DNA from 3 places in the Pseudonocardia sp. CA-142604 genome. Region 2 is predicted to be linked to each of the others. Evidence: riboswitches for the same ligand, from Rfam matches in the RefSeq annotation. Region 2 holds a riboswitch; each other region holds the start of a gene.
The links. Region 2 has a riboswitch for S-adenosylmethionine ahead of ACQPZQ_RS16990 (DUF1684 domain-containing protein). Riboswitches for the same ligand answer to the same signal wherever they lie in the genome.
Positions count from the first base shown of each region.

Region 1: it holds a riboswitch for S-adenosylmethionine, as region 2 does, so the genes downstream of both, ACQPZQ_RS26050 (aminotransferase class V-fold PLP-dependent enzyme) here and ACQPZQ_RS16990 (DUF1684 domain-containing protein) in region 2, are expected to answer to the same signal.
Region 3: it holds a riboswitch for S-adenosylmethionine, as region 2 does, so the genes downstream of both, thrC (threonine synthase) here and ACQPZQ_RS16990 (DUF1684 domain-containing protein) in region 2, are expected to answer to the same signal.

Region 1 covers NZ_CP192045.1:5,737,178-5,747,051, forward strand. The annotation lists gene ACQPZQ_RS26005 (enoyl-CoA hydratase-related protein) at 1-204, opposite strand, end outside; gene ACQPZQ_RS26010 (histone-like nucleoid-structuring protein Lsr2) at 483-818, shown strand; gene ACQPZQ_RS26015 (DUF3047 domain-containing protein) at 878-1,930, shown strand; gene ACQPZQ_RS26020 (nuclear transport factor 2 family protein) at 2,024-2,398, shown strand; gene ACQPZQ_RS26025 (3-hydroxyacyl-CoA dehydrogenase) at 2,463-3,224, opposite strand; gene ACQPZQ_RS26030 (hypothetical protein) at 3,248-3,643, opposite strand; gene ACQPZQ_RS26035 (MFS transporter) at 3,688-4,908, opposite strand; gene ACQPZQ_RS26040 (alpha/beta hydrolase family protein) at 5,060-6,436, shown strand; gene ACQPZQ_RS26045 (aminotransferase class V-fold PLP-dependent enzyme) at 6,436-7,944, shown strand; SAM riboswitch class IV at 8,035-8,150, shown strand; gene ACQPZQ_RS26050 (aminotransferase class V-fold PLP-dependent enzyme) at 8,185-9,558, shown strand; gene ACQPZQ_RS26055 (methionyl-tRNA formyltransferase) at 9,648-9,874, shown strand, end outside.
Region 2 covers NZ_CP192045.1:3,727,316-3,737,189, reverse strand. The annotation lists gene ACQPZQ_RS17030 (winged helix-turn-helix transcriptional regulator) at 1-499, shown strand, start outside; gene ACQPZQ_RS17025 (hypothetical protein) at 825-1,037, shown strand; gene ACQPZQ_RS17020 (alpha/beta fold hydrolase) at 1,938-2,747, shown strand; gene ACQPZQ_RS17015 (cytochrome P450) at 2,960-3,595, opposite strand; gene ACQPZQ_RS17010 (cytochrome P450) at 3,556-4,116, opposite strand; partial or broken gene ACQPZQ_RS17005 (peptidase M20) at 4,415-4,599, shown strand; gene ACQPZQ_RS17000 (N-acetylmuramoyl-L-alanine amidase) at 4,627-6,471, opposite strand; gene ACQPZQ_RS16995 (flavin reductase family protein) at 7,066-7,617, opposite strand; gene ACQPZQ_RS16990 (DUF1684 domain-containing protein) at 7,614-8,438, opposite strand; SAM riboswitch class I at 8,728-8,821, opposite strand; gene ACQPZQ_RS16985 (sodium:solute symporter family protein) at 9,427-9,874, shown strand, end outside.
Region 3 covers NZ_CP192045.1:8,009,367-8,019,240, reverse strand. The annotation lists gene ACQPZQ_RS36280 (MFS transporter) at 1-125, opposite strand, end outside; gene ACQPZQ_RS36275 (hypothetical protein) at 791-1,204, shown strand; gene thrC (threonine synthase) at 1,398-2,669, opposite strand; SAM riboswitch class I at 2,678-2,794, opposite strand; gene holA (DNA polymerase III subunit delta) at 2,923-3,900, shown strand; gene rpsT (30S ribosomal protein S20) at 3,987-4,247, opposite strand; gene ACQPZQ_RS36255 (alpha/beta fold hydrolase) at 4,409-5,161, shown strand; gene ACQPZQ_RS36250 (GGDEF domain-containing protein) at 5,180-7,069, opposite strand; gene ACQPZQ_RS36245 (maleylpyruvate isomerase N-terminal domain-containing protein) at 7,370-7,969, shown strand; gene lepA (translation elongation factor 4) at 8,062-9,874, shown strand, end outside.

The sequences.
Region 1 (9,874 bases), 2.0 Mb from region 2:
CGCTCCGGCCACAAGATCAGTACCTGCGGAAAAGGCTTCCGGCGATCCGGCGAGCACACCGGCCCACAGCTCCGGATCGTCGTCGAGCTCGTTGAGCGCCGCGTCGAGTGCGGCCGTCATACCCGCGTCGATCGCGTTGCGCTTGGCCGCGCGCTCCATCCGTACCAGCAGGATTCGTGCTCGTCGCTCGACCGTCACAGCCACGCCTCGAGCCTAGTCACGTCGACCCACACCTCGGCAGTAGTGGCCCTGACCGGGCCTTTTCCGGCACCCGGCGATCCCATTCGGCCGGAATGGCCCGGCGGCCCGGGCGAGGATGGACCCGGTCGCCAAGGAACCTTCCGACCCCGATCGACAATGGGCACCTCACTCCTTTATTATCGTGCTCGCAATTGACACCCACCCCTGTTCGGAACCGTGGAACCCTCGTAGGACATCGAGGGCACCTCGGTGTACCCGGAGCCCCCTGAAAGGCAGCGCACATGGCCAAGCAGACGACGGTCACGCTCGTCGACGACCTCGATGGCACCGAGGCCGAGGAGCAGATCGAGTTCGCGATGGATGGAAGGTCCTACGAGATCGACCTCTCGGCGGCCAATAGCGCCAGATTGCGTGAGGCGCTGGAGCCGTTCGTTTCCGCTGCCCGCCGCACCGGTGGCCGCCGTCGTTCGGGCGGCAGTGCGGCTCCGGCCCGCCCGAGCACCGACCGTGAGCAGAACCAGGCCATTCGGGAATGGGCCCAGACGCAGGGCATGAAGATCTCGGAGCGGGGCCGCATCCCGTCCAACGTGCTCGAGGCCTACCACCAGAGCCACTGACACAGAAGCTGAACATCTGTTAGCGCCCTTCGGGCGTCGCGGTATGCCAGGCTGGGTCGATGATCCAACCGGCTGCCGTGCACATGGTGCTGCCGGGAAACGATCCATCCTGGACCGGCACCGGCATCCATGTAGATCGTGGCGACCGCGTCACGTTGCTCGGGTCGGGTCGCATCACGTGGTCGGCAAGCCACTGGGGCGGCCCCAAGTATCACCTCTGGGGCCGTGTCCCGGGTGGAGACGTTTTCGGCTGCACCCAGGACACCACCACCGTCGTGGTCGACCACTCGGGGCCGTTGCAGCTCTGTGTCCACCTCGGCGCCTGGGCCGACCGGTCCGGCACGCTCACCCCGATGACGTGCGCCGACGGTTGCGGCTCCCCTGGATGCGACCCAGGGTCGTTGGCGGTCACAGTGCTGCGCTGGCCGCGGGGTGTCGATCCGGTCGACGGCCTCGCCGCACTACCGCCCGGCATCACCGATCCCCGGCTCGCCGAGGCGGAGCGGCGGCGGCTGCTCCACCCCGTCGTACCACCGGCCGGCTGGTCCTACCTCCTGGCCACCGGACCGGCCGACATCTACCGGCACGCCGTCGCCGAGGGCAGGCCGATGATCGAGGTCGTCTGCGATGACGACGCCGGCGTCATCGAGAAGGACGTCGACGTCGTCCTGGGCGACGACACGATCATCGAGTGGAGCTGGCGGGTCGAGGCACTGCCCGGCAGGGTCCCGGAGAACACGGTCTGGACCCACGACCTCCTCGGCATCGCGGCGGTCTTCGCTGCAGGGCCCGCGGCGAAGGGCCGACCCGAACCCAGCATCAACTGGTTCTGGAGCACCTCCCTGCAGCCCGAGGACGACGCCTTCGACTGCCCCGTCCCCGGTTGGACCGAGACGCATGTTCCCGTGCGCCGTGGGCCGGCAGGGCTCGGCCGGTGGCGACGGGAGTCGCGCGCGGTGCAGGCCGACCACGAGCGGTTCATCGGTCCTGCCCCGGCCCGCATCCGGTCGCTGCGACTCGTCGCGGTGAGCCACTTCGGTCACGGCACCGGCCGGGCCACATTCCGCGACATCGTGGTCCGCACCGGCGGTAAGCGAATTCAGGTGCTCTGACCGCGAGCATTACCTCCGAGGTGATCGACCGGCCCACCGTGGCCGGGCGAAGGTCTTCGTGTCATGTCCGACCGTGAACACCGGAGGCTCCCGATGCCCGCCACCATTACTCCCGGCACCGATCTGGTCCAGGCCTACCTGGCCGCGTGGAACGAGACCGACCCTGCGGCCCGCAAGGCCGCGATCGATGCCGCATTCACGCCTGACGCACGCTATGTCGACCCGCTCGCCGACGTCAGCGGCACCGACGGGCTCGATGCCCTGATCGCCGGAGTACAGCAACAATTCCCCGGGATGGAATTCCGGCAGATCGGGGATGTCGACTCACACCACGACGTGTGCCGCTTTCAGTGGGGCCTCGGTCCGGCCGGGGCCGAGCCGCTCGTGATCGGCTTCGACGTCGTGGCGGTGGCGGCGGACGGCAGGGTCACCACCGTGCACGGTTTCCTGGACCGCGTACCCGCGTGATCGACCCGGACGGGCCGGCACTCGGCACAGGATGCCGGCCCGTCCCCGCCGGCCGGAACCGCTGTCAGCGCGGGCCCATCCGGATCGCGCCGTCGAGCCGGATGACCTCGCCGTTGAGCATCGGATTGGCGACGATGTGCGCCGCGAGTGCCCCGAACTCGGCAGGGTCGCCCAACCGGGACGGGTGCGGCACCTGCGCGCCGAGCGACGCCCTGGCCTCCTCGGGAAGGCCGGCCATCAACGGTGTGTCGAACAGGCCCGGCGCGATGGTGACCACCCGGATGTACATCGAGGCGAGATCACGGGCGATCGGCAGGGTCATTCCCACCACCCCGCCTTTCGACGCGGAGTAGGCCGCCTGGCCGATCTGGCCGTCGAACGCGGCCGCCGACGCCGTGTTGATGATGACGCCGCGCTCCTCACCCACGGGATCGTGAGCCACCATGCGTTCGGCGGCGAGCCGCAGCACGTTGAACGTGCCGATCAGGTTGATCTCGATGATCCGCGTGAAGTCGGCGAGCGGGAAGACACCCTTCTTCCCGATCACCCGGATCGCATTGGCGGTGCCGGCACAGTTGACGGCCACCCGCAGCGGGCCCAGGGCGTCGGCGACGTCGAGCGCCGCCGCCACCTCACTCTCGCTGCGGACATCCGCGGGCGCGAACCGCACCGCGTCTCCGAGCTCGGCGGCCCGCTCCTTCCCGGGCGAGCCCGGCAGGTCGATGATCACGACCTTCGCTCCGGCGGCCACCAGCGCCTTCGTCGTGGCGAGCCCGAGGCCGGATGCGCCCCCGGTGACGACCGCGACGCTGTCGGAGATGTCCACAGATCCTGCTCCCGTCCGAACCGTCAGAGGTGACTGTTCATGCCGGGAACCGTCATACCATCGCCTGATCGGGCGGCGCACAGGCGCCACACCACGTCGACGCCCACCTCGCCCGCCGTGCGTTCCTCCTGCGGCGCCCGCCGGTCCACCTCCCGGAATCCCAGGCGCCGCGGGTTCGCACCGCTCGCGACGTTGGCGAGGTCGTGGACGATCTCGACCCGGTCGGCGCCGATGCGGAACGCCTCCGACGTGAGCGCTGCGGCGGCCGCCGTGGCGTAGCCGTGTGCCGCCCACGCCATCCACGGCGCGAGGTGCTCGATCGACTCGCGCACGGCGCGGTAGAGCTCCTCGGCGTCCCCGCGTCGCCACCGCCGCAGCACGACCGGGCCGCGACCGAGCTCGTCCGAGGCCGTGTGCACGCCGCGATTCTGCCCGGCTGCCGATGAGACGCGGCGATTCGCGGTCAGTCCGGGGTCGGGGTGGTGGCTGCCGCGTCCGGCTGGTTGCTGCCCCGGGCTGCGCTGTAGCGGATGCGGGCGATTCCGGCCGCCACCGCGAGTGGCACCGCAACGCAGAGGGCCACCCGGAACAGCGTCCCGAAGGCGCCCGTGTCGGCCAGCGGGCCGGCCGCAGCGGTGCCGGCCGAGCTGCCCAGGAAGAGCAGGGCGGCGAACAGCGCCACGGCGGTGGCCCGCTCCGTGGGCACCACCTCGGTGGCCCAGCCCTGCAACGTCGTGTGCAGGAACGCCCATGAGCCGCCGAGCAACAGGCCTGCCGCTGCGACGGTCGCGACGTTGACCGTGATCGCGGGGACGGACCAGCCGACGATCAGCAGCACGCCGCCGATGCAGGCGAGCCCGCCCGGGGAGGTCCGCCCGACCAGCATGCGGACCAGGCGCGACCAGCCGAGCGCCCCGACGCCGAACGACGCGGCCACCAGGCCGGCGAGGGCGGCCGAGGACCCCAGCGCCTGCACGGCCGGGGCCAGGTAGGTGAGCACACCGAGCACCGTCATGCCCTCGACGAACACCAGCGCGAACACCACCAGTGCCCACCGATCGCGCAGCACCCGCACGACCGACCGCAGCGGGTTGCCCGTGGCGGGGCTGCGGTCCGGCTCCGGCAGCCGGGACAGGGCGACCCAGAGCAGGGCCGCTGCCACGGCCGTCACACCAGGGACCACGCGCCAGTGGATCAGGTCGGCGAGCAGGCCCGCGCCCGCTGTCGCGACCGCGATGCCGAGCGACGACGCTGCCAGTACGTCCGCCAACGGACGCTGACGCACCGCGGCAGGCCACATGTCACCGACGTAGACGAGCGTGGACGGGATGAGCGCGGCGAAACAACCGCCCGCCACCGTGCGGCAGATCCCAAGAGCCAGCAGGTTCGGGGCGAGCACCGACCCGATCCCGGCGACCGCCGCACCGAGCAGCGACAGGCGCATCACGCGGACGCGGCCGATGCGGTCGCTGATCATCCCCCACACCGGTTGCATCAGGCCGTAGGCCAGGAAGTACGCGCTCGCCACGGCTGCGACGGCCGACAGGGGTGCGTCCATGTCGAGACCGATCACCACGAGCAGCGGGGCGATCGCGAAGCGGTCACAGGTACTGGTCAGGGCGGCCAGCTGCAGCAGCCGCAGCCTCCCTCGCTCCCCCACGCTGGGGCGCACCTCCGTGGTCACCCGACGACCATCGTCCGTCATGGCCGCTCACGCTGCATGGAAACGGGGTGAGAACGGTCACTACCGACCATCCGGCCGAGACGCGCACGGGGTGCGAACGACACCTCCGCGCCGGTCAAGGGCCACAAAACCGACTCACTACGGTGTGCCAATGCGACGGACGATCTTCGGGCTCATCGCGCTGCTGCTCCTGAGCGCGTGTACTGGACCGGGAGCTGACACACCGCGGGATCTCAGCGGCGACTGGCACGGCAGCATCAACACCCCGGGGAACCCGCTGCAGATCGGCGTACGCATCGCCGGCACCACCGGCACCTTCGACCTCCCGGCCCAGGGGCTGCGTGCGCTCGCGCTGAAGGACGTGCGCCTCGACGGCGACGCCGTCTCGTTCCACCTGCCCGACGTCCCGGGCGGCGCCACCTTCGACGGCACCCTGAACCAGGACGGCACGATCGCCGGGAGCTACAGCCAAGGCGGGCAGACCGCCCCGTTCACGCTGTCCGCAGGCGCATTGCCCGATGTCGGACGACCGCAGGAGCCGCAGCCGCCCTTCCCGTACCGCAGCGAGGACGTGACGTACCCGAGCGGTCCGCTGACCGTGGCCGGGACGCTGACTCTCCCCGAGGGGGAAGGACCGTTTCCCGCGGTCATGCTGATCACCGGCAGCGGCGCGCAGGACCGCGACGAGACGATCGCGGGACACAAGCCGTTCCTGGTGCTCGCCGACGCGATCACCCGCGCCGGCTACGCCGTCCTGCGGGTGGACGACCGCGGCGTCGGGGGCTCGACCGGCGATCTTCAGCAGTCGAGCTACGACGACCTCACCGGCGACGCACTGGCCGGGCTCGCGTTCTTGAAGACCCGTGCCGAGATCGACCCCGCGAAGATCGGGCTGCTCGGCCACAGCGAGGGCGGCTACCTCGCGCCGCTCGTCGCCCAGCGTGCCGGCGCGGGCGGGGTAGCGTTCGTCGTGCTCATGGCTGCCCCGGCCGTCACCGGGGAGGAGGTGCTCGTCCTGCAGAACCGGTTGCTCTTCCAGCAGGCAGGCGCGCCCCCGGAGCAGGTCCAGGCCCAGATCGACTACGTACGCAATCTCAGTGGGCTGCTGCGGGCGCAGAACTACGACGCCGCCCGGCAGCTGTCCCGCGACCGCATCGCCCAGCAGACCTCTGCGCTGCCCGAGGACCAGCGTCCGAGCGCCGCGGAGCTCGAGGCCCAGCTCCCGGCAACGCCCGCGTACCGCGCTGTGCTCACCTACGACCCCGCGCCGGCCCTGCGGGCGCTGCAGGTGCCGGTGCTCGCCATCTTCGGCGCAAAGGACCTCCAGGTGCCACCGACCCAGAGTGAACCCGCGCTGCGGACGCTGCTCGCCGGCAAACCGGACGTGACGATCCGCACCTTCGCCGAGCTCAACCATCTGATGCAGCCGGCCACCACGGGCGCCATCACCGAGTACCCGACGATCGATACGACGATCGACTCCGAGGTGCTCAACCTGGTCACCAACTGGATGAGCGAGAGGTTCTGATGCCCGACGTCGACCCTGAGGAGTTCCGCAGGCTCGGTCACGCCGTCGTCGACTGGATCGCGGACTACCGAGCCGGCGTCGCCGACCGGCCCGTGCTACCCGACGTCCAGCCGGGATGGGTGCGCGAGCAGCTGACACCCACGCTGCTGGCCGCAGGCCTGCCCGAGGAGCCGCAGCCGCTCGCCGGCCTGCTCGACGAGATCGACCGCGTGGTGGTGCCTGCCACCACCCACTGGCAGCACCCCGGCTTCTTCGGCTACTTCCCGGCCAACGCCTCGCTGCACTCGCTGCTCGGCGACATGCTCTCCACCGGTCTCGGTGTACAGGGGATGCTCTGGGCCACCTCGCCCGCTGCCACCGAGGTGGAGCAGGTGCTGCTCGACGCCATGGCGGCCGCGCTCGGACTGGACCCGTCCTTCACGTTCGCAGGCGGCGGGGGCGGGTCGATCCAGGACTCCGCGTCGTCGGCTGCGCTCGTGGCGCTCCTCGCGGCCCTGCACCGCAGCAACCCGGACTGGCGGGAACGCGGCGTCGACGGCACGGAGCGCGTCTACGCCACGGCCGAGACGCACTCCGCACTCGCGAAGGCCGTGCGGGTCGTCGGGCTGGGCAAACAAGCGCTGCGGATCATCGAGCCGTCGCCGGGCTCGCTCGCGATGTCGCCCGACGCCCTGGCCGCCGCGCTCCGGGCCGACTCCGAGGCAGGGCTGCGGCCGGTTCTGGTCTGCGCCACCATCGGCACGACGGGAACCGGCGCGATCGACCCGGTGCGGGAGATCGCGCACGCGGCAGCCGAGCACGGAGCCTGGGTGCACGTCGACGCCGCGTGGGCCGGTGTGGCGGCGCTGTGTCCCGAACTCCGCCACCTGCTCGACGGCGTCGAACTCGTCGACTCGTTCTGCACGAACGCCCACAAATGGCTGCTCACGGCGTTCGACGCGTCGCTGTTCTGGGTGCGGGACGCCGCCGCGCTCCCGGCCGCGCTCTCGATCACTCCCGAGTTCCTCCGCAACGCCGCCTCGGAGTCGGGCTTCGTCGTGGACTACCGCGACTGGCAGGTGCCGCTCGGTCGCCGCTTCCGTGCGCTGAAGCTGTGGGCGGTCGTGCACGGCCACGGGCTGTCCGGTCTTCGGGCGCACATCCGCTCGCACCTCGCACTGGCCGAGAAGCTCGCCGGCCAGGTGCGCGAGGACCCCACGTTCGAGCTCGCGGCCGAGCCGTCGCTCGCACTGGTGTGCCTGCGTGTCGTCACGGGCGACGGGCCGGAGGCGGACGATCGCGCCACCCGCACCGTGCTCGAGCGCGTCAACGCCTCGGGCAGCGCGTTCCTCACCCACACCACGGTGGGCGGCCGCTATGTCATCCGGGTCGCCATCGGATCGCTGCTCACGGAGTCCTCGCACGTCGACGCGTTGTGGGAGTCACTTCGCGATGAGGCGGCGAAGGTCCTCGCGAACGATCCGGACGATCGTCGCGATCCCGGCCACTCCGAATCGACGCACGTCTAGCGGGCCGCGTCCCCGTTGCCGCCATCCTCCTGTGGCGGCGGCAACGGGCGGCTTGACGATCGATCGAACGCCGACGTAGCGTCGGTGACAGGTCATGAGTGCCAGCACCAAGCCCCGGCTCGCTGGCCGGCAACCCTCCTCCGCGGTGGGGTGCTCCGGGTGACGACCAGGCCGCCGGGCGGGGTGTCCGGTGGCAAGCGCGGACCCGCCTGCGTCGCCGGGTCCCCTCATGAGGAGACCATGTTGTCGCTCGTTCTTGCTCCCTCCGACATCTCGTCCACCACGTCACGCGAGCTTCCCCCGGTGGTGGGCAACGACCTCCGGGTGCCGCTGGTCACGGGCGGGAACGTGGCGTACGCCAACCTCGATCTCGCCGCCAGCGCGCCTGCCCTGCGCTCCGTGGCCGCCCACGTCGCCGACTTGCTGCCCTACTACGCGTCGGTGCACCGCGGCGCGGGCTACGCCTCCCAGGTCAGCACCGCGCTCCTCGAAGCAGCGCGCGCCACGGTCGGCGAGTTCGTCGGCGCCCGGCCCGAGGACGACGTGGTGGTGTTCACCCGCAACACCACCGACTCGCTGAACCTGCTCGCCGGGTGCGTGCCGGGCACCGTCCTGTGCCTGGACGTGGAGCACCACGCGAACCTGCTCCCCTGGCAGACCGGCGCCCACCAGGTGCTGCGGGCCGCCGACACCGTGGAGGAGACCCTCGCGGGCCTCGAGGCCGCCCTTGCATCGACGTCCGTGGCCCTGGTCGCCGTGACGGGCGCATCCAACGTCACCGGTGAGGTCCTGCCGCTGGACCGGATCGTCGAGATCGCCCACCGGTGGGGCGCTCGGGTGGTGGTCGACGCCGCCCAACTCGCGCCGCACCGCAGCATCGACATCGCCGAAACAGGCATCGACTACGTGGCTCTCTCCGGCCACAAGCTCTACGCCCCCTACGGTGCGGGCGTGATCGTCGGCCGGCGTGACTGGCTCGACGTGGGCACGCCGTACCTCGCGGGTGGTGGCGCGGTGCGGGAGGTCGAGGTGGACCACACGATCTGGGCCTCCGCCCCGCACCGGCACGAGGGCGGCACGCCGAACGTGCTCGGCGCGGCGGCGCTTGCACAGGCCTGCCGCACGCTCGCCCCGGTACTCGACGGAGCGGCGCTCGCGCACGAGCGCGCGCTCTCGGACCGGCTCGCGGCGGGTCTCGCCACCGTGCTGGAGGTGCGGACGTTGCGGATCTGGTCGGACAGCACCGAACGCGTCGCCGTGCAGAGCTTCTCCCTCCCGGCGCAGCACCCATCGGGACGGGTGGCCGCGTACCTGTCCGCCGAGCACGGGATCGGCGTCCGGGACGGCCGCTTCTGCGCCCACCCGCTGCTGCTCAGGCTCTGCGGGGAGAACGGCGAGGCGCTGCGCGCGAGCATCGGGATCGGCACCACCGAGGAACACGTGGATCGGCTGGTGGAGGCGCTCCGGCAGCTCGTCACGCAGGGCCCGGACTGGACCTACGGACGTGTCGACGGGCGGTGGGTGCCGACGCCCGACCCGCGCGACCACGATCCCCTCGGGGTCGTGGGCGACCTGGCTCTCGGCACGGGGGCCTCCGCCTGCAGCTCGGATTGAGCATCCCGATCCCGGCGACGTTGGACAGGCAAACCTAACAAGCAGCTATCCTCCTTTTCGATCACACATCGGGCGGGGAGGAGTGCTGCATGCGCGTCGTCGTGTTCGGCTACATGACGTGGGGCCATCGGACGTTGGACGCGGTACTCGCGGCCGGGCACGAGGTCCCCTTGGTCGTCACACACCCGGAGAGCGACAACCCGTACGAGACGATCTTCAACGACTCCGTGGCCGAGCTCGCGGCCAAGCACGGCATCCCCGTGCTGGTGCGCACCCGGGCCGACGACGCGGAGGTGGCGGAGCGAATCGGCGCCGC
Region 2 (9,874 bases):
CAACGTGCTTTCCACCCGGCTGAAGGAACTCGAGCAGGCGGGCATCGTCGAACGCCAGATCGCTCCGGCACCGCAACGCGGGGTCCTCTACACCCTGACCGCCGCCGGCCATGAACTCGAACCGGCCATCCTCGCCCTCGGACGGTGGGGCGCCACCCAGCTGGGTGAGCCCCGGCCGGGAGAGATCGTCACCCCCGAGTCGGTGACCATGACCTTGCGGGCGGTGTTCAACGAGGAAGCGGCGGCCGGGCTCACCGCTTCCTGGGAGATCCGCGCCCCCGGCATGGTGCTGCACGCCGTGGTCACCGACGGCAAGCTCGACGCCGGCCCCGGCCCCGCCCCGGACGACGCCGACCTCGTCATCACCGTCCCGCTGACCGACGAGCTGCCGTCGTATCAGACCCTCATGCAGGCAATCAAATGTGGACTGGTCGAGCTGGCCGGGCGACGCAAGCTGTTGGACACCTTCACACGCCTGTTCTCCCCGCGGTCCGCGTAGCCCGGAACAGCACCCGACTCGTCGGCGAGCGTTATGCGCACTTTGCGCGCATGCACGGGTCCTCCCCCGGTGCCAGGTCAGCGGCGGCCATACCCATCAGCAGGGGGCCGCGCAGTTCGGTCAGCACCAGTACACGACGGTGGGTGGCCGTGATGCGTCGACGGGACCTCGTCGCGACGCTGGATTCCTGAGGCGGAAACCAGCCACTGACGAGCCGGATACCACGGCCAAGGGGACGCACGCGGAGATCGGAAGCGCCACGCTCGAGTCGGGCGCCGCGTCGTTCGACGGCCGCGATATTCAGCTGGGAAGGAGCAGTCGCACCATGACCACAACGCTCAACCCGTCGTTCGACCACCGCGCCGACCAGCACGGAAGCATCACCAGGGTCACCACACTCAATCCATCGTTCGACCGCCGCCGTAATCAGTACGGCAGCGGCACCAGCACCGTGCCCGCCACACTCAATCCGGCGATCACGACCTCACTGCCCCAGCCGGTAGAGCACGCGACCCCACCTGCCGATCGCGCCGCATAAGCGTTACGAGGGCAGCAACGGCGGGCAGCCAGGTTCGAGGGCGAAGTCTGACGCGCATAACGCCCTCGTCGCCCCGCACCGACAACGCCAACTCCTGAAGATCCACGGCGACGGGCCAGGCCGGCCCTGGCCACAGGACGGCTACACCTTCGACGCCCGTTGGGGCGACCGGCAGACCGCGTGAACACTGTGCGACGAGCATGGCATGGGCCGGGTCTCGCTCCACGGCCCGCGCCACATCTACGTCTCGCTGCGCCTGGCGTTCCGCCACTCACGCGTCGTCACGGAGAGCGTCGGCCATGAACGTCTACGGCCACGTCGACCCCAGCACCCAACACGCCGCTCCCGAGCCAGATCCAGTGCTTCCACAGATAGAAACGCCGATGGGCGGCTCCCCGACGTAGGGAGCCGCCCATCGTGCCGTCTGGACGACGAGTTTTGAACCTGCGGCCTCGTGGATTGAGCTCGGAACCTCCGATGAAACGTCCATTGGAATCCACACCCGTCGGGGCGAAATAGCCGTCGTTGTCACTCACTTGACTCGAGCCCCACCCCCTACCGCGTCGAGCCTTCCGAACAGTCGGCCACGATGCCGCGCCGGCCAGTGGCCACCCAAAGACGATTACGACCGCGACAAGCCGACACACTTGAAGCCCGGCCAGCAGAAATTGCCCCCCAATGATCTCGGAATACCAAGTGTTACAGAATCCTGACGTGTGACGTCGCAAGATGACTCAGCAGGTAGCGTTTCATCCATACAGTGCGCGGATGCGCCAACATCTCAGAACGATGGATCATTCCCGCCGAGCAATTACGTCCGTTTCATCAGAGAGGTCCCATCCCATGCACATGTCGACCAGAGCTTGGCGCTCTGCGCTCCTGACCGCCGGACTCGCAGCGGTGCTCACGCTCGGCCTCGCTCCCGTGGCGAGCGCGTCGGCCGAGGCCGCGACGCCCACGCCGGCGGCCACTGCCGCACCGGCCAAGGCCGCCCCCAAGCCGACGATCGTGCTCGTGCACGGCGCTTGGGCCGACGCGTCCAGCTGGAGCGGAGAGGTCGACCGCCTCCAGCGCGACGGGTACGTCGTGCGCGCCATCGACAATCCTCTACGGGGCCTGTCGAGCGATTCCCAGGAGGTCAAGGACTTCCTGTCTACCCTCAAGGGCCCAATCGTTCTTGTCGGCCACTCCTACGGCGGCGCAGTCATCACCAACGCCGCCGCGGGCAACCCCAACGTCAAAGCTCTGGTCTACGTCGACGCCGCCGCACCCGACGTCGGCGAGACGAACGGACAGCTCAGCGGCAAAACCTCGGCCCTGAGCGCAAACCCGGCGACGCTGTTCGACAGCGCGCCGTACGCCGGAGCCCCCAGCGGCGCCGTGCAGTACTACCTGAAGGAGAACATCTTCCTGCACAACTTCGCCCCTGACCTGCCCGCGCGCACAGCGCAGGAACTCTGGGCGACGCAGCGGCCCGCCGCCATGGCTGCCTTTGACACCCCCTCAGCCGCCGCGGCGTGGAAAACGATCCCATCCTGGTACGTGATCGGGATGAGCGACCAGATCATCACGCCACAGTCGGAACTCTTCATGGCCCACCGAGCGCACTCCCACATCCTGGAGGTGCCCGGCGGCTCACACCTGACGCTCATGTCGCATCCGGTCGCGGTCACCAACCAGATCCTCGCCGCCGCCCGATCCGTCCACTGACCGCACGCCACGATTACGGGCGAACCATGTCCCGTGGCTGGATCGGGCGCGAAGACCTGCCGCCAGAACCGCATCGAACTGGTCGCGTATGCCGCACGGCCTCTTCCCGAACGCGAGCCGGGCTCGGGCCACGACGTGGGCGGCGGTCACCGCCGTAACGCACCACCCGGCCGACTCGGCGAACTCAACGCGCCAGGCGATTTCCTGCCTGGTCACTCGATGAGCATCGGCAGACTCCGCAAGCGCAACTCACCCACCGCACCCCTATAGGTCGGCGTGAAATTTGGATCGTCGATACGCGCTTCCGGAAATCGCGCCAGCAACCGTGTGATCGCAATTCTGATGGTGGTGCGGCCGAGGACGCTGCCGATGCAGTGGTGCGGTCCGGAACCAAAGGACAAGATGCGCTTCGGCTTGCGGTTGATATCAAATCGCGACGGATCAGGAAAGACGCTCGGGTCGTAGTTGGGTGCAAGCGGCGACGGCCGCACCACCATGCCTTTCAGGATGACCGTGCCTCCGAGTTCGGTGTCGCGCGTGGCGATGCGCGGAAAGGTGAAGTAGCCGTTGCTGCCGAGCCGGAGGCATTCCTCGATGGCGTCCGGGATGAGTGGCGGATCCCGGATCAGCTGACGGCGCTGGTCGTCGTGTGTGTAGAGCAGGTACAGCGCACCGCCGGCGGCGCGGCTGGTGGTCGACAGCGCAGCACCGCAGATGCCGAAGATCTGGTCGAACAACTCGCGATCGTTGAGTTTGTCGCCGGCGTCGCGGGCATTGACGAGGTCGCTGATGAAGTCCGACCGCGGGCTCACGCGTCGCTCGTTGATAATGATCTCGACCTCGTCCATGGCTCGATCGAAAGCACGTCGCAGTTCGTCGGGCCACGATTCGCCCGGTTTGACGTACGTGGTGGCGGGTATGAGGTCGTGAAAGGCGACGAAGATCGCCTTGCGCCTCGTGTCCATGCCCACCATCGCCTCCAGCCCAGCAAGCCGTCCACGATCCGGGTGATGCTCTCCCGGAGCTGTTCGATGCGTCGCGACGAGAACGCGGGGATCAACAGGCGACGGACGCGGGCATGCTGCTCACCGTCCATCTGGGTGATGAACTGCGCGTCCATGATCTTGTTGAACTGTTCCCAGCCCGGGCCGCGCGGCATCTCCGATGCGAACGTCGCCGTATCGGAGAACACCTGGAGCACGTCGGCGTAACGGCTCACCACCACCTGAGCCCGGCCGTGGGCCGGCACGTAGAACGGCGGCCGCTGCGCCCATTCGCCCATGTATCGGTGCGCGTTCGCCTTGAACTCGTCACTCCCGAGATCAACATCTACGACGTTGTTCTTGTCCAGGTCCGCCGGTGACGACATCGTTCCTCCGAGAACATACTGCTACATCACTTCGACCGAGGTCCGCACAGCTTCATGCGTCTTTGCGCCATGCCGCTCGACATGCGACCTTTCGACAATCTCAATTGATGTGCCGACCCCGGCGAGCGGGTCGCGGATTCTCATGCCGACCTTGCCACGGCTCCGACCCGGCACGGTGTCTCCATCATCGATCAATGGATCCCGATACCACTTCCGCCGGAAGGCCATGAGTTGTACCCGAGTGCCAACCTGGCGGGACCGGTAGCGCCACCTGGGCTTGTGCAAGACATCCGAGATCGTCGACGCGCCGTGGCGCAGCATCGGCCTTGGCTCCGCGATCCCGTTCGGCGGCCAACTCGCCCAGCGATCCCCCGACGCTCAGGTCCTGGTGACCGGCGCCCTCGGCCCTGACTCCAACCCCCATGTCCCGGCGGGTGGCTGCACCTCGGCCAGGCGCGACGCATCACCGAGGCCGTCGCGCACGCCCGCTCGAACCGGCCCGGTACCTGGTCACCGCAATGGGTGAAGGGTGACGTCGGATGCCCGCACGAAGCCGAGCCGCTGGCCGAACTGGATCTCGTAGTACTTCGTGCCCCTGACCCAGGTCTGCGGCGCTTTGTAGGTCGTGGAGTAGTAGTACTCCCCGGTGACCTTGCCGCCCACGACGTAGCTCTGTCCCGCGGGCAGCCTGTACTGCAGGGTCGTGTCGACCGGAACAGGAATGTCGGTCGGGAAGGTGGAGGCCTCCGGGAAGGCCCCGCCATAAACGGGGATCGACGCCAGGCCACGCCGCGGTGTGGCGACCATGGCCCGCGCTGGGAGCGTCACCCGCCGGCGATGCGGGTCGCGCAACCAGGCCTTGCGGCCCAGGTACCAGATCGCCGTCCACTCGCCCCGTCGCGCAGCCACGACGTACTGCTGACCAGCGGAAACACGGGCGCCGGTGTCGTTGACGTCGGTGGTGCTCTGTCCGTTCGGATGGAGTCCGACGTCGTTGACCAGGGGCGCGCTGTCGCTCGGCGCCATGTGCAGCAGCAGGGCGCTCGATCCGTGTGCTGCGCACGGCTCGTCCCTCGACACACATCCCGTGAACGCCGGCTCGTTGCGGCTGTAGGACGGGTCGATCGTCACCACGCCCGCCCCGGACCCGGCCGTCGCGTGGAACGGCACACCGAGCAGGCGGAAGTAGTGCGCCCAGTCCCAGTACGGGCCGGGGTCGGTGTGCATTCCCGCCACTGCGTCCGGGGTGAGTCCTGGCACGTTGTCGTGGCCGATGATGTGCTGCCGATCCAACGGAATGCGGAAACGGTGCGCCAGATACCGCACGAGACGCGCCGACGAGCGATACATCGCCTCGGTGAACCAGGCGTCGGGATCGGCGAGGAAGGCCTCGTGTTCGATGCCGATCGCCTTCGCGTTGATGTACCAGTTCCCGGCGTGCCAGCCGACGTCCTTTGTCGCCAGGTGCTGAGCAATGGCCCCGTCCGAGGACCGCACGGTGTAGTGCCAGCCCAGATAGGTCGGTTCCTTGACCAGCCTGATCGCATCATCCCATGTGCTTTCGGTGGTGTGGATGACGATGTAAGCGATGGACGACTCCTTGGGCCGCTCGGCGAGGTCGTGATTGCCGTAATCCGTAGGCTCCGGCCCGTACTGCTCGTAGGGGGCTGAAATCCACGTGCACCTCACCGATGACGGGCACTCGGTGTGTTCGGAGTGTCCTGCGGGCAGGTCCAGCGCACGGACCTGTGCGGTCCGCGATGCGACGGCCGGCTGCGCGGCAAGTGCGACGCGCTGCCCACTGTCCGTCGTATGCGCCTCACCGGAGCGGATCACGTCGAACACCTCGTCCGCGAAGTCCGCGGCGGCGGCCTGCGTGCCTGAGCCCGAGTAGCGGGCCACAGCGCCGTACCAGTCTGCGGGATCGCTGGTGAGTGGCTGCCCGAGTGTTTCCTGGTCGGTCGCGAGGAGTGCCGCGCCGCCCGCGATGTTGGCGGCGGGGTCGAGCCGGATGCGGTCCTCGGGCAGCCCGGTCAGCGACGCGGCGAGGGCAGCAGTACGGGAGGGATCCGGCGTCTTTGCCGAGGACCCGGCCGTGTCGTCCCGGTCATCGGCTACCGAGTGGGACTGTGCGAGCGCGGCGCGCAGGTCCGTCAGGTGCATAGGCCCGTATCCGCCGGAGACGCTGGGTCGTCCAGCGTGGGCGTCCCAGCGCGACTCGATGTAGGACACTGCGAGCAGCACGTCAATGGGGACGTGGTATCGCTGCGCGGCGGCAGTGAACGCCTCCTGGAGCACGCCCGGCATCACGACAGCGGGAGTCGCCGCACCCGCAGGTCCGACGAGGACGAACACGGTCAGAGATGCCGATGCCGTTCCAACCGCCAGGGCCGCGCGGAAACTCCCAGCATGAGCCTGCACAGACGAACTCCAAGGTCAGGGAATGACGATTCCCTCGCCTGACGAAGAACTTTTCTCCATGCCGAATACGGAACTCGTCTTCCGCAATTGTGGCAGAGCGGCGAGGAGGCAGGGAACGCCTCCGCGAACGCACCCGACGCCGGCTGGACCGGCGCTCACTCGACGACTACGAGCCCGTCTCGCATCTACGCGACGTCGATCGCGCAGCAACTCACTCCCGAGGCCGGCCCGGCCGACGCAGATAGTCGATCGATTTTTCGCCCGCCTGCTCGGAGGCGGATTTCTGAACGATGCCGTCGATATCCAGAGTCGAACAGAATCGGCCCCACGGTAGGATGTTCGATCACCGTCGCCACAACCGCAACATGGCGGCGGTCATATCGAGGATTCGGACCTACCTGCACAACCGGATCAACGACACCCTCCGGCCCAGCCCGGCATCGCTGCATCGACTCCCCCACGCCGTGCCCGCCTTCGTGCGCAACGCCCGCGATACCCGGCCGACCAGCGCCCGTTGACGCAGGCTGGTCAGCGGGACTCCTCGCGGGGCCGGGGAAGGATGAGCTCGTAGGCGCCGCGGTGGTACAGCAGCGGAGTCCGGGAGTGATCGGCGGCGAGTTCGAGCACACGGCCCAGGACGATCGTGTGGTCGCCGCCGTCGTGCTCACTGTGGAGCCTGCAGTGCACCCACGCGCACGCTCCCTCCAGGACCGGCGCGCCGTATCGGCTGGGCCGCCACCGCACACCGGCGAACTTGTCCACGCCGGACCGGGCGAAACCCGCGCTGTGGTGCTCCTGGTCGGCGGCCAGGATGTTCACGCAGAACGTGCCGACGTCGCGGATCCGGGGCCACGTCGACGACGTGCGGGACGGCGCGAAGCTCACCAGCGGCGGATCCAGCGACAGTGATGTGAACGACTGGCAGGTGAAACCGATCGGGCCGGACGGGCCGCGCGCGGTCACCACGACCACGCCGGAGGCGAAATGCCCGAGTACGTCCCGCATCACGGCCGCGTCGACCACCGGCTCCATGACGTCCGCGGTTTCCGTGGCGCGTACTACCCCCACCGTGCTGCTCATCGGACCTCCGGCCGCGCGGGGTCGCGCTCCCCGGCTTCGACGGCAACCGCCAGGCGGTTCTCCGCGGGAGGAAGCGGGCAGGTCGCGTACGCGGTGAACGCGCACGGCAGGTTGACGGTCCGGTTGAAGTCGATGCGCACCCGGCCCTCCGCATCCGGTTCGAGAGTCTTCAGCACGCGGCCCCCGCCGTATGTGGACGCGCCCGACGTGGCGTCGCGGAAATGCAGCACCAGCCCCTCTGCTTTCCCCCGCAACGCGACCAGTTCGTGGTCACCGCCGTACACGCTGAAATGCACCACCCCGACGGCGGTCGGGAAGTGCTGCAAGCCGTCGACGACGGCGCCCACGGTGATCCGCCGCGGCTGCGGATAGGCCGCGAACCTGCCGTCGACGACCCATCGTGCGTCGACCGGGAAGGTGGGAACGCCCGCGAACTCCGTGCGGGTGATCGCCTCGGGATCACGCACGCGCAACGCGTAGGAGTCGGTGCGGCGCACGACCTCCACTCTGCGCGGGCCGACCTCGACGAGCACGCCGGGCGTGCCGTCGACCGGCTCGAGCCGCGCCGTCGACGTCACCGGCATGTCACCGACCACCAGCCCATCGGCCTCGGCCGCGGTCACCTCCACACCGCCGTCGCCGGTGGCACGCCAGATGCCGGGCAGCCCCTCGAACGAGCGGGGTTCGGCGTCGAGCCAGTACAGGCCCGTGAGGCTGAGCCAACCGTGCGGGGTCCGCAGATCCGCCTCGCGCTCGGCATGCCAGTTCGCCCACTCGTCCCGCAGGTGCTGGTCGCTCGATCGGGAATCGGTGATGCTCATGCGCTCTCCTTGCAGGAACTTCGGCATCGGGAGAATCCACTGTGGACAGGACCTCGGCTGTACCGGCATCGCCGTGATCACCGCTGTGCAGAGCCCTGACGCGACGCGTCGGATCGTCCGTACGCGTCAGCGCAGGGGAACCAGGGTGGCCGGAGGGCCGGGATGGATCAGCGACAAAGAGCGGCCTGTGTGCGGCACAGATCGACGTGCCGACGTTTCGACCAGGTGGAGGTCAACCACGAGGACGACCGGGTGGCCACCCGCTGAGCGTGCGATCGACGCACGACATCTCCCATCGATCCTGGCGTTAGCACCCGGCGCCGTGAGGCACATGGTTGCTGCGGCTTCGACGAGCCAGATCTCTCGGCCGCTCTGGATGGACGACATCGAATGTAGGCGACCACCCGATGGATCTGTCAAGGATGTGACAAAGCCGGGCGTAGGGGACGAGACGCCTGGCCGGATCGTCCGGAGAGAGGGCGAGCCCGAGAGCGGCGCTGTGCCACCCGTTCCCCGGCTACGGCACGGGCTGTGGGGCACCTCCCCGGTGAGCCCGCCGGCGGCAGGCCAGGCAGCGTCAGGAAGGTCGCTGCGCCGCGACACACGTGACTATTCGGATGGTCCAGCCGAAGTAAAACTTCTGACGACCAAATGTCCGGTCGATTCGTCACGGCGCCACAGCAATTCTCACCATTCAAGAAGTAGATGTGCGCGCGACCATAAGAGCCGCCGATGCCTTGCTCTGATCTTGTCGTTCACATACAAAGGTGGACGTGTATGGCTACGTTCAGACCACAGCTGATCGACTGGATCTCGCCTTGCTCGCCGCGAACCAGCTGTGTGTCGACGACCGGCACTGTCGCCAGAGCTGACCGGTATATCCACCACGCTCCTGGTTCGCGTATTTTCGGCGCCCCGCCTTCTCTTTTCGACATTTCGGCGATCATCCTCCGATGCCGCGCCCCAGCCATATCCCTGGAGGAATGCGATGGCTCCCACCGATGTACCGCCTGCGCTCGGCCTGGCGCTCATGGCCGGGCTGGGCCTGTTCATGCTGACCATCGCGTTCGCGGTGCGCCGGATGGCACGCAGCACGCACGACTTCGTCATCGCAGGTCGGCGGATCGGGCTCGGCTTCGGGGTCGGGTCGGTCATCGCCGTCTGGACCTGGTCGATGGCGGTGATGCTGTCGTCGGCCCAGGCCTACACCTGGGGGACCTCCGGACTTCTCTGGTTCATCGTGCCGAACGGGCTCGCGGTCGTCGCCATGGTTCCCTTCGCATTGCGGCTGCGTCGTCAAATGCCTCGTGGGTACACGATCGTCGAGTTCGTCCGCGTCCGTTTCGCGAGCCGGTCCGCGAGCACCGTCATCCTCGTCGCGATGCTTCTCGGACTGCTCGCCGAGATCTTCATCAATCTGTATGGCGTCGTTCTCG
Region 3 (9,874 bases), 4.3 Mb from region 2:
GTGCCGATGAGACTTGCGGCGGCGGCGCGGGCCTGATGCGCGGAGCGCGAGTGTCTATCCGGAAAGCGCGGAGTTCCGCTGTCGGATACGGAACTGTAGGCACATTTACCACTCCCGTCGGCCACGGCGAGCCCTTCTGTCGTTGGCGCTGCGCTACTGGGATGACGCTCTGTCGGACGCCGGAATCGACCTCTATGCCGGTTGGCTTCGGTGATCCGGGTGAATCCGATCGGTCGGATGAAAATCGTTGTGGCAAACACACGGTACTGACGCGGGTATGTTGCGATTGAATGTTCTGGATCACACTCGGGAAGGCGTCCCGGTCGTCCTCCGGGGTCGAACCGGGCGGTTTGCTCTGCTTCGTGACGCCTGGGGACGCGTCGTCGTGCCGTCCGTCTGCGGAGCCGGCCGACCGGCCGGATCCTTCGTCGTCCATCGGGTTACCCGCCGAATGCGTGCTTCTGTGGCTTCGTCTCCGGTCTGAGCAGCGCGGTGGCGACCGGCGCTGTGCTCGGCAAGGGTCGGCCGAAGCCGGACGGATCTTCGGTGGGGAAGGCGAAACGCGGCCGCTCAGTTGTTGTTTCGAACTGCGGATCCGCCGCGTGCGACAGGAGCGCGAAGTGACCTGGTGCAGTGGAATGCGGGCACTCGTGAGTGGGTCGCCGCTGTTCTTCGTCGGGGTCGTGATCCATGGAATTCGCTGAGCGTGAACGAGCACACCACGTCCGCGGCCGCCGAACCGGAAGCCACTGAACAAACCAGGGGCTGTGCAGCCTGCGGGACTGTCGCCGTGGGACGCCCGCTGCTCGTGGCGAGCGTGGTGAACATCCTCGATCCGGAGGAACCCGGGCAGGACCTCGCCACGTTCGTGCTCGTGAGCCCGGCGTGGATCGTTCTCGACGCCTGCTACGCCGAGATCCGGGTGTCGCGGGTGCGCCGGGCGCGGCGGGGTGACCAGCGGTGGCCGGAGCGGCTCGCCGGCCGGCGGACGAGCTATCTCATCACTCTCGCTACCGCGATTACCTTGCGCGGCGGCGGCGTCGACGTCGTCCTGATCGAGGGTGACGGCGACGTGGTCACGGTGCTTCTCGCGTCGGCGATCCTGCACCCGATCTACGCGTTACGCCCAACTCCACCCTGCTGCCGAAGCCGTTCTCCGTTCCGGGCACGCCGAGGCCGACGCTGCTCTACTTCGCCCGGCTGAAGGCGACTTGGAGCGCTCACCCTTGCGGGTCGTCAGCAAGGGCAGCCCGTTGCCGGCTCCACGTCGCAGCCCGTCATGGCGTCTACCGCTCCGCCGTGTTCCCCGCCCGCAGCGCTGTCCGGGTGCAGCCCCCGGGTCAGCGTCCCCCGGGGCTGCGTCCTGCGGCCAGGGGCCCAAGGCCCGGCCGGTGGGCTCAGAGACCGCGCTCGGCGAGGGCCTCGCGCACGGCCTTGCTGGTGGACGGGACCGTGGCCGACGGGCCGATCTGACCGGCCACCGCGTCGAGGGTCTTGAGACCGTCGCCGGTGATCAGCAGCACGGTCTCGGCGTCGGGGTCGAGCGCGCCCGACTCCACCAGCTTCTTCGTGGTGGCCACGGTGACTCCACCGGCGGTCTCGGCGAAGACACCCTCGGTGCGTGCGAGCAACCGGATGGCGTCCACCACCTCGGCGTCGCTGACGTGCGCGATCGCGCCACCGGTGCGGCGCACCGCGTCAAGGACGTAGGGGCCGTCGGCGGGGTTGCCGATCGCGAGTGAGCGGGCGATCGTGTCGGGGCGTACGGGCTGCACCACGTCGTGGCCGTCCTCGAACGCCTTGGCCACCGGCGAGCAGCCCGTGGCCTGCGCACCGAACACGCGGTAGGGCGTGGCATCCACCAGGCCCAGCTTTCCGAGCTCGGTGAAGCCCTTGTCCACCTTGGTCAGCTGCGACCCCGACGCCACGGGCACCACGACCTGCTGCGGCAGCCGCCACCCGAGCTGCTCGGCCACCTCGTAGCCGAGGGTCTTGGAGCCTTCGGCGTAGTACGGCCGCACGTTGACGTTGACGAACGCCCAGTCCTCGTGCTCGGCGGCGAGCTCGGTGGCCAGCCGGTTCACGTCGTCGTAGTTGCCCTCGACCGCGAGCAGCGTGCCGTCGTACACGGCGGTGGTGAGCACCTTCGCCGTCTCCAGGGACGACGGGATGAGCACCACCGAGTCCCACCCGGCACGGGCCGCCGCGGCCGCCACGGCGTTGGCGAGGTTGCCCGTGGACGGGCAGGCGAGCACCGAGAAGCCCAGCTCGCGCGCGGCGGCGAGCGCCACGGCCACCACGCGGTCCTTGAAGGAGTGGGTGGGGTTGCCGGTGTCGTCCTTGACCCAGAGGTTGCGCAGGCCCAGAGCGGCGCCCAGGCGATCGGCCTTGATCAGGCGGGTGAGGCCGGGCTCGGTGTTGGGGTGCTCCTGCACGGTGGAGGGCACGGGGAGGAGCTGCCGGTAGCGCCAGATCGACTTCGGGCCGGCCTCGATGGACTCGCGGGTGACGGTGCCGAAGTCGTAGGCGACCTCGAGCGGCCCGAAGCACTGCGGGCACGCGAACTCCGCGGCGAGCGCGATCTGGTGGCCGCACTCGCGGCAGGAGAGGGCGCGGGCAGGCCCGAGGTCGTACGAGGTGGTGGCCGAGGCGTCGGCAGTCAAGGTCATGAGAAGTCTCCTCATCTTTCCCGCATCGTGCGGGTCGGAATTGGCACCGTGATCGAACGCGTGATCGCGCATCGCCGGTTGCCGGGGCTTCGCCGGGCCGTTCCCTCTGCCCCTCTGGATGAGCCATGTGAAGTTGTGTCCGGCAGTTCGGACCGCCGGATGCAAGACACGTTACGACACGATCGACTCGAATCCCAACCCGTGGCCCACGATCTGGGAGCCGGCTCACGCGTTGTCGGTGCCGTGCGCGAGCATGGACGACGTGCCCGCGCCATCCGCACCTGCGCCGCTGCACCTCGTCCTCGGCGAGGAGGAGCTGCTGGTCGAGCGCGCTGTCGAGCAGGTGGTGGCCGAGGTCAGGGTCGGCGAGCCCGGCGCCGAACTACGCCGGTATCGGGCGGCCGACCTCACACCGGCCGACCTGGCCGACAATCTCAGCCCGTCGCTCTTCGCCGAGGGCCGGGTGATCGTCCTGCAGGCCGCCCACGAGGTGGGCAAGGATCTGGCGGCGGCGATCGTCCAGCAGTCCGCCGATCCGGCCGAGGGCATCGTGCTGGTCGTGGTCCATGCGGGGGGCGCGCGCAACAAGCCGCTCGCCGACGCGCTGCGCAAGGGCGGCGCCGTCGTCACCATGTGCAACAAGATCACCCGCTCCGACGAACGGGCCGACTTCGTGCGGGCCGAGGCCCGGCGGGCCGGCGGTCGTATCGCGCCGGACGCCGTGGGCGTCATCCTCGAGGCGGTGGGGTCCGATCTGCGGGAGCTCGCCGCCGCGGTGGGCCAGCTCGTGGCCGACACGGGCGGCAAGGTGGACGAGCACGCGGTGCGCCGCTACCACCGGGGCCGGGCCGAGGCGTCGGGGTTCACGGTGGCCGACAAGGTGATGGCGGGCGACCGGGCCGGGGCGCTGGAGGCCCTGCGGTGGGCGATGGTGCTCGGCGTGGCGCCGGTGCTGGTGGCCGACGCCCTGGCCGACGGAGTACGCACGCTGGCCAAGGTGGGAGCGGCAGGCCGCGGCGATCCGAACCGGCTCGCGGGCACGCTCGGCATGCCGCCGTGGAAGATTCGCAAGGCCCAGTCGCAGGTTCGAGCCTGGCAGCCGGAGTCGCTCGCACTGGCCTTCGAGGCCGCCGCCGAGGTGAACGCCGACGTCAAGGGCGCGGCAGCCGATCCCGGCTACGCCCTTGAACGGGCAGTGCTGCGCATCTGCGCGGCGCGCGAGAGCCGCTGAGCGCGTCCCTCAGGGGGCGGCCGGCGAGTTGTCGAGCACACCACAACGGCGCCGCCCCGAAGGGCAGCGCCGTTGGGAGAGCCTGATCAGAGCGCGGCGACGCGCTTCGACAGCGCCGACTTGCGGTTGGCCGCCTGGTTCTTGTGGATGACGCCCTTGCTGGCCGCCTTGTCCAGGGCTCGGGCCGCCGAGCGCTGCAGCTCGATGGCCTTCTCGTTCTCGCCGGCCTCCACAGCCTCACGGAAGCGCCGCACCGCGGTGCGCACGGAGGACTTGACCGACTTGTTGCGCTGGCGGCGCTTCTCGTTGGTCTTGACCCGCTTGATCTGGGACTTGATGTTGGCCACGCGAATGCCTCGAGTTCTTCTTCGCCTTGTTCCGGTCGGCACCGGCGGCGGGGGATCGTGCGTTCACGCCGGGCGCTCAGCGGTCCATGCTACAGCTCGGCGACGACCGGTCGGAAATCGGCCCGGGCCCCCGCACCGAGAGTGACGCCTAGGCTACGTGCGTGACTGTGGTTCTGGTGCATGGCAACCCCGAGACCGAGGCGATCTGGGACCTGCTGAGCGAGCGGCTCGCCGCCCGCGGTCGGACCGATCAGGTGCGGTTGTCGCCGCCGGGCTTCGGCGCTCCGGTGCCGGACGGGTGGACGGCGACCGTCGACGAGTACCGCGACTGGCTGGTGGCCGAGCTGGAGAAGATCGGTGAACCGGTCGACCTGGTCGGTCACGACTGGGGCGGCGGCCATGTGCTCAACGTCGCGATGAGCCGTCCCGACCTGCTGCACAGCTGGTGCTCGGACGTCATCGGCATCTACGACCCCGACTACGTGTGGCACGACCTCGCGCAGGTCTGGCAGACACCCGGCGAGGGCGAGGAGGCGATCGAGGCTCGCCTCGCCATTCCCGTCGAGGAGCTCGCTGGAGGCCTGGTCGACCTCGGTATGGACCCAGGGGTGGCGCGGCGCGTCGCTCCGGGCTTCGACGCCGAGATGGGGCGGTGCATCCTGGCGCTCTACCGCTCGGCTGCCCAGCCGGTGCTCCGCGAGCTCGGCGCCCGGCTGCCGGACGCAGCAGCGCGCCCGGGCCTCGCTCTGACCGCCACCGAGGATCACTTCGTGGGTACCGATGAGCAACGCCGGCGCGCCGCGGCTCGGGCGGGGGCTCGCGTGGGGGTGCTCGACGGGCTCGGACACTGGTGGATGGCCCAGGATCCCGACCGCGGCGCCGCCGTGCTCACCGAGTTCTGGGACTCGCTGTGACCAGCAGGCGTCTGCCGGCTACTCGGACCGGACGGTAGCTGCGCTCGGCCGTCCCGCTCTCGAGCTGACCGTCGCCGGTGTCACGGTGTTCGACGCCGCCACGGACGTGGACGTCAGGGTGGACATGACGCGGTTGGAGTGCACGGGCCCGGACTCCGCCGCGGTGGCTGCGGCCGGGGCGACCGCGCCGGAGACGACGGTGTTGCCGCCTGCGTGCTTGGCCCGGTACATCGCGGCGTCCGCGGCCGCGAGCGCCGCAGCGGGGTCGCCGTCCAGCGGGGCACGCACCACGCCGACCGACATCGTGACGCCGGCGGCGACCTCGACCGGCAGCGCTGCCACGGCGTCGGCGGCACGCTGCAGCGCCGCTCGCGCCTCCGCGGGTGGGGTGGCCGGCATGACGACGACGAACTCGTCGCCGCCGTAGCGGGCCACCAGGTCGTGCGAGCGCAGGATCGTGCGCAGGCACGTCGCCACCTCGCGGAGGACGGCGTCACCGGCGGCGTGCGAGCGGTCGTCGTTGACGTCCTTGAACCGGTCGAGGTCGATCAGGGCGACGGCGCACGGTTGGGCGGACGGCGTGGTGACGGCCTCGGCGAGCCGCAGGTCCAGGGCACGTCGGTTGGGCAGCCCCGTGAGCGGATCCTGCATGGCCTGCGCGGCCACCGCGCCGTGCTCGAGGGCGAGGCGGTGGTGCTCGGAGTGGCTGCGCAGGGCCGTGAGCCGTGCCTCGCGCAGCGCCCAGAGCTCGGACTCCAGGGCCTCGGCGTAGCGGGCGAGGGCGTCGGGCCGCCGGGGTGCGCCGTGGGCGATCCCGTCCATCTTCGCGAACTCGCGGTGCAGGGCGAGGGTGAGCACCGCATCCGGGGTGGCGATGCGCAGCTCCCGCTGCAGGGGTGCGAGTGCCGCGGCCGCGGCTGCGGGACGGCCCGCGACCAGCAAGCAGCGCGCCGTGGCGATGGCGAGCATGATGCGGTCCTCGGTGAAGTGGGTGGTCGCCTCCAGGGAGACGAGCAGGTCGATCTGGTCGGGTGTCGGCTGCTTCAGGGCGTAGGCGGTGCTGATGATCGAGCAGCCCTTGATGGCCGCCGACCCGTCGTCGTGGATCCCGTGCGCGGGGCCCCAGAGCTGTGCGGCCGCGTGGGCGGCCTGTGCGGCCCCGACGAAACGGGTGGCTGCGGCGGCGTCCCGCCCACCACGCTCGAGGCGCAACGCCCACGACAGTTGCAGCCGCACGCGGTTGAGCTGGTGGATGAGGCGGTCCATCGCCGGAACCCCGCCGCTCTCGGTCACCGCGATCCCCTGTTGCGAGACCTCGTCGGCCAGCTCGTGCGAGCCGAGCTTGAGGAGCAGGAGGACCAGCCCGTTGAGGCTCCGCGACAGCAGACGTGACCATTCCTTCGGATCCTCGCCCGGCATCGGGGCAGCGAGATCGGTGAGGATGGCGTGCGCCGCCGCGGTGTCGGCGAGGGCGTTCTCCCCCTGGCAGAAGGTGCTGGTGCGAAGTGCGCGCAGAGTGGCCGCTTCGCCGAGCCTGCGGGGGTCGTTGTCGAGCTCGGCGAGCTCCGTGTACTCCTGCAGCAGCGTCTCGACCTCCGTCCGCACGGTGTCGGCCTCGCCGTGGCCCGGAATCGTGAGGCCGGGGTCGTAGATCCGGATCATGATGCACATCCGGAGCAGTTCGGACACCAGCGTGGACGGTCGGTCGTGACGGGCGGCGACGAGCAACGCGTCGAGCCCCACACGCGCGGCGGCTCGCCCCTCGGCGGCCGCCCGCTGCTGCCAGCGAAACTTGTCGGTGGCTCGGACGATGAGCTCCTCATCGGTGAGCCCGTGGGCGTCCTGCGAGCACCGGCAGCTGGGCTCACCTGCCACAAGGGCGCACTCGCTCGGGGCAGTGATCGCCACGGACGAGCGCGATATCACAGATCGCTCCCCTGGAGGGCCATCGGGTTGCTCGGATGAACGCCGGAGCTGGGGTTCCGGCGCGCGTGAGGCTCGGGAGCTCCTCCGTCGCTCCGCGACCGCACGATCTCGCCATGGTGGCACGTGATCCGCTCGAGCGGGGAGTTCGGGTTTCGGCCGTGCTGCACTCTTCGCGGAGAGTGATCGAAAAACAGCCGATCGTCGTAATCCGGCGGTACTCCTGGTGCAGATGAAACGGGTGGTGATGATCGACCGGATCGATATGCCGGATACGTTCCGGTCGTGGATGCGACGGACCTGAGGGAGGCGGCGGCGGTCTGCGCTGCCGTGCTCGGCGAGACCAGGGGCCAGGACTGGTCGGGACCGGCAGGTGACCTTCGGATGAGCGTCGCCGAGACCGTGGCGCACGTCGGGGACACACTGCTCTGGTACGCCGCGGATGCGGCGGCGGGGCCTTCCGAGCTGTCGACCATGGACCTGCGGGTGCGCCCGGAGACGCCGCCCGCCGGGCTGCTCGCGACCGTGCAGGCCCACGCGGCCGTGCTTGCCGCCGTCGTCACCGTGACTCCCGCGTCGGAGCGGGGCTGGCATCCGGCCGGGCTCGCCGACGCGTCCGGCTTCGCCGCGATGGGGTGCGACGAGATCCTGGTGCACACCGCCGATGCCGCGGCCGGGCTCGGCGTGCCGTTCGCGCCGGACCCGGCGCTTGCCGCCCGCGTGGTGCACCGGCTCTTTCCGTGGGCCCCCGGCCACCCCGATCCGTGGGCCGTCCTGCTGTGGTGCAACGGCCGAGCACCGCTGGGCGAGCGGCCGCGGCGCGAGGGCTGGCGATGGCACTGCGCGCCCCTCGACGAATGGGACGGGAGCGACCCGGCGGCGTAGCCGGACCGTCGGCGCCGTCGCGCTGACCGGCACCGCCGTGCCCGCCGCGCCGCATGGGACGATAGAAGGACCCGTACTGAATGGATCCGTGAGTGAGCTCGTTCGCCGACCAGACCTTCACGCCTCCGGAGCTGATCCGGAACTTCTGCATCATCGCCCACATCGACCACGGCAAGTCCACCCTGGCCGACCGCATGCTGCAGCTCACCGGTGTGGTCGAGGAGCGGGCCATGCGCGCCCAGTACCTCGACCGGATGGACATCGAGCGCGAGCGCGGCATCACGATCAAGGCGCAGAACGTGCGGCTGCCGTGGCAGGTCGACGGGCAGAACCATGTCCTGCACCTCATCGACACCCCTGGCCACGTCGACTTCACGTATGAGGTGAGCCGGGCGCTGGAGGCGTGCGAAGGGGCGATCCTGCTCGTCGACGCCGCGCAGGGCATCGAGGCCCAGACTCTCGCCAACCTCTACCTGGCGCTGGAGAAGGACCTCACGATCATCCCGGTCCTCAACAAGATCGACCTGCCCGCCGCCGATCCCGACCGCTATGCGGCGGAGATCGCCCATATCGTGGGCTGCGAGCCCGGTGACGTGCTGCGGGTGAGCGCCAAGACCGGGCTCGGCGTGCGTGAGTTGCTCGACGAGGTGGTCCGGCTGGTTCCGGCGCCGGTCGGCGACGCGGATGCCCCGGCCAGGGCGATGATCTTCGACTCGGTCTACGACACCTACCGCGGCGTCGTCACCTACATCCGCGTGGTCGACGGGAAGATCACCCCGCGCGAGCGCATCAAGATGATGTCCACCGGCACCACCCACGAGCTGCTCGAGGTGGGCATCGTCTCGCCGGATCCCAAGCCGAGCGTCGGGCTCGGGGTCGGCGAAGTGGGCTACCTGATCACCGGCGTGAAGGACGTTCGCCAGTCGAAGGTGGGCGACACCGTCACGAGCCAGCGGGGCGGCGCCACCGAACCGCTCACCGGCTACCGCGAGCCCCGGCCCATGGTCTACTCCGGGCTCTACCCGGTGGACGGCTCGGAGTACCCGGACCTGCGCGAGGCGCTGGACAAGCTGCAGCTCAACGACGCCGCGCTCACCTACGAGCCGGAGACGTCGGCCGCGCTGGGCTTCGGCTTCCGCTGCGGCTTCCTCGGGCTGCTGCACCTGGAGATCACCCGCGACCGGTTGGAGCGCGAGGCCGGCCTGGACCTCATCTCCACCGCGCCGAACGTGGTGTACCGGGTGATCAAGGACGACGGCACCGAGATGACGGTGACCAACCCATCGGACTGGCCGACGGGCAAGGTCGCGCAGGTCTTCGAGCCGGTCGTCAAGGTGACGGTCCTGGCCCCGTCGGAGTTCATCGGCACGATCATGGAGCTGTGCCAGGGCAGGCGTGGCCAGCTCGGCGGGATTGACTACCTGTCGGAGAGCCGGGTCGAGCTGCGCTACACGATGCCGCTCGCGGAGATCATCTTCGACTTCTTCGACGCCCTGAAGTCGCGCACACGCGGCTACGCGAGCCTCGACTACGAGGAGGCGGGCGAGCAGGAGGCCGACCTGGTCAAGGTCGACATCATGCTCCAGGGAGAGCCGGTTGACGCGTTCTCGGCGATCCGCCACAAGGACGACGCCTACTCCTACGGCACGGCAATGACCACGAAGCTGCGCGAGCTGATCCCGCGCCAGCAGTTCGAGGTGCCGATCCAGGCGGCGATCGGGTCGCGGATCATCGCGCGCGAGAACATCCGGGCGATCCGCAAGGACGTGCTCGCCAAGTGCTACGGCGGCGACATCACCCGCAAGCGCAAGCTGCTGGAGAAACAGAAGGAGGGCAAGAAGCGGATGAAGACCATCGGACGGGTCGAGGTGCCGCAGGAGGCCTTCGTGGCGGCGCTGTCCACCG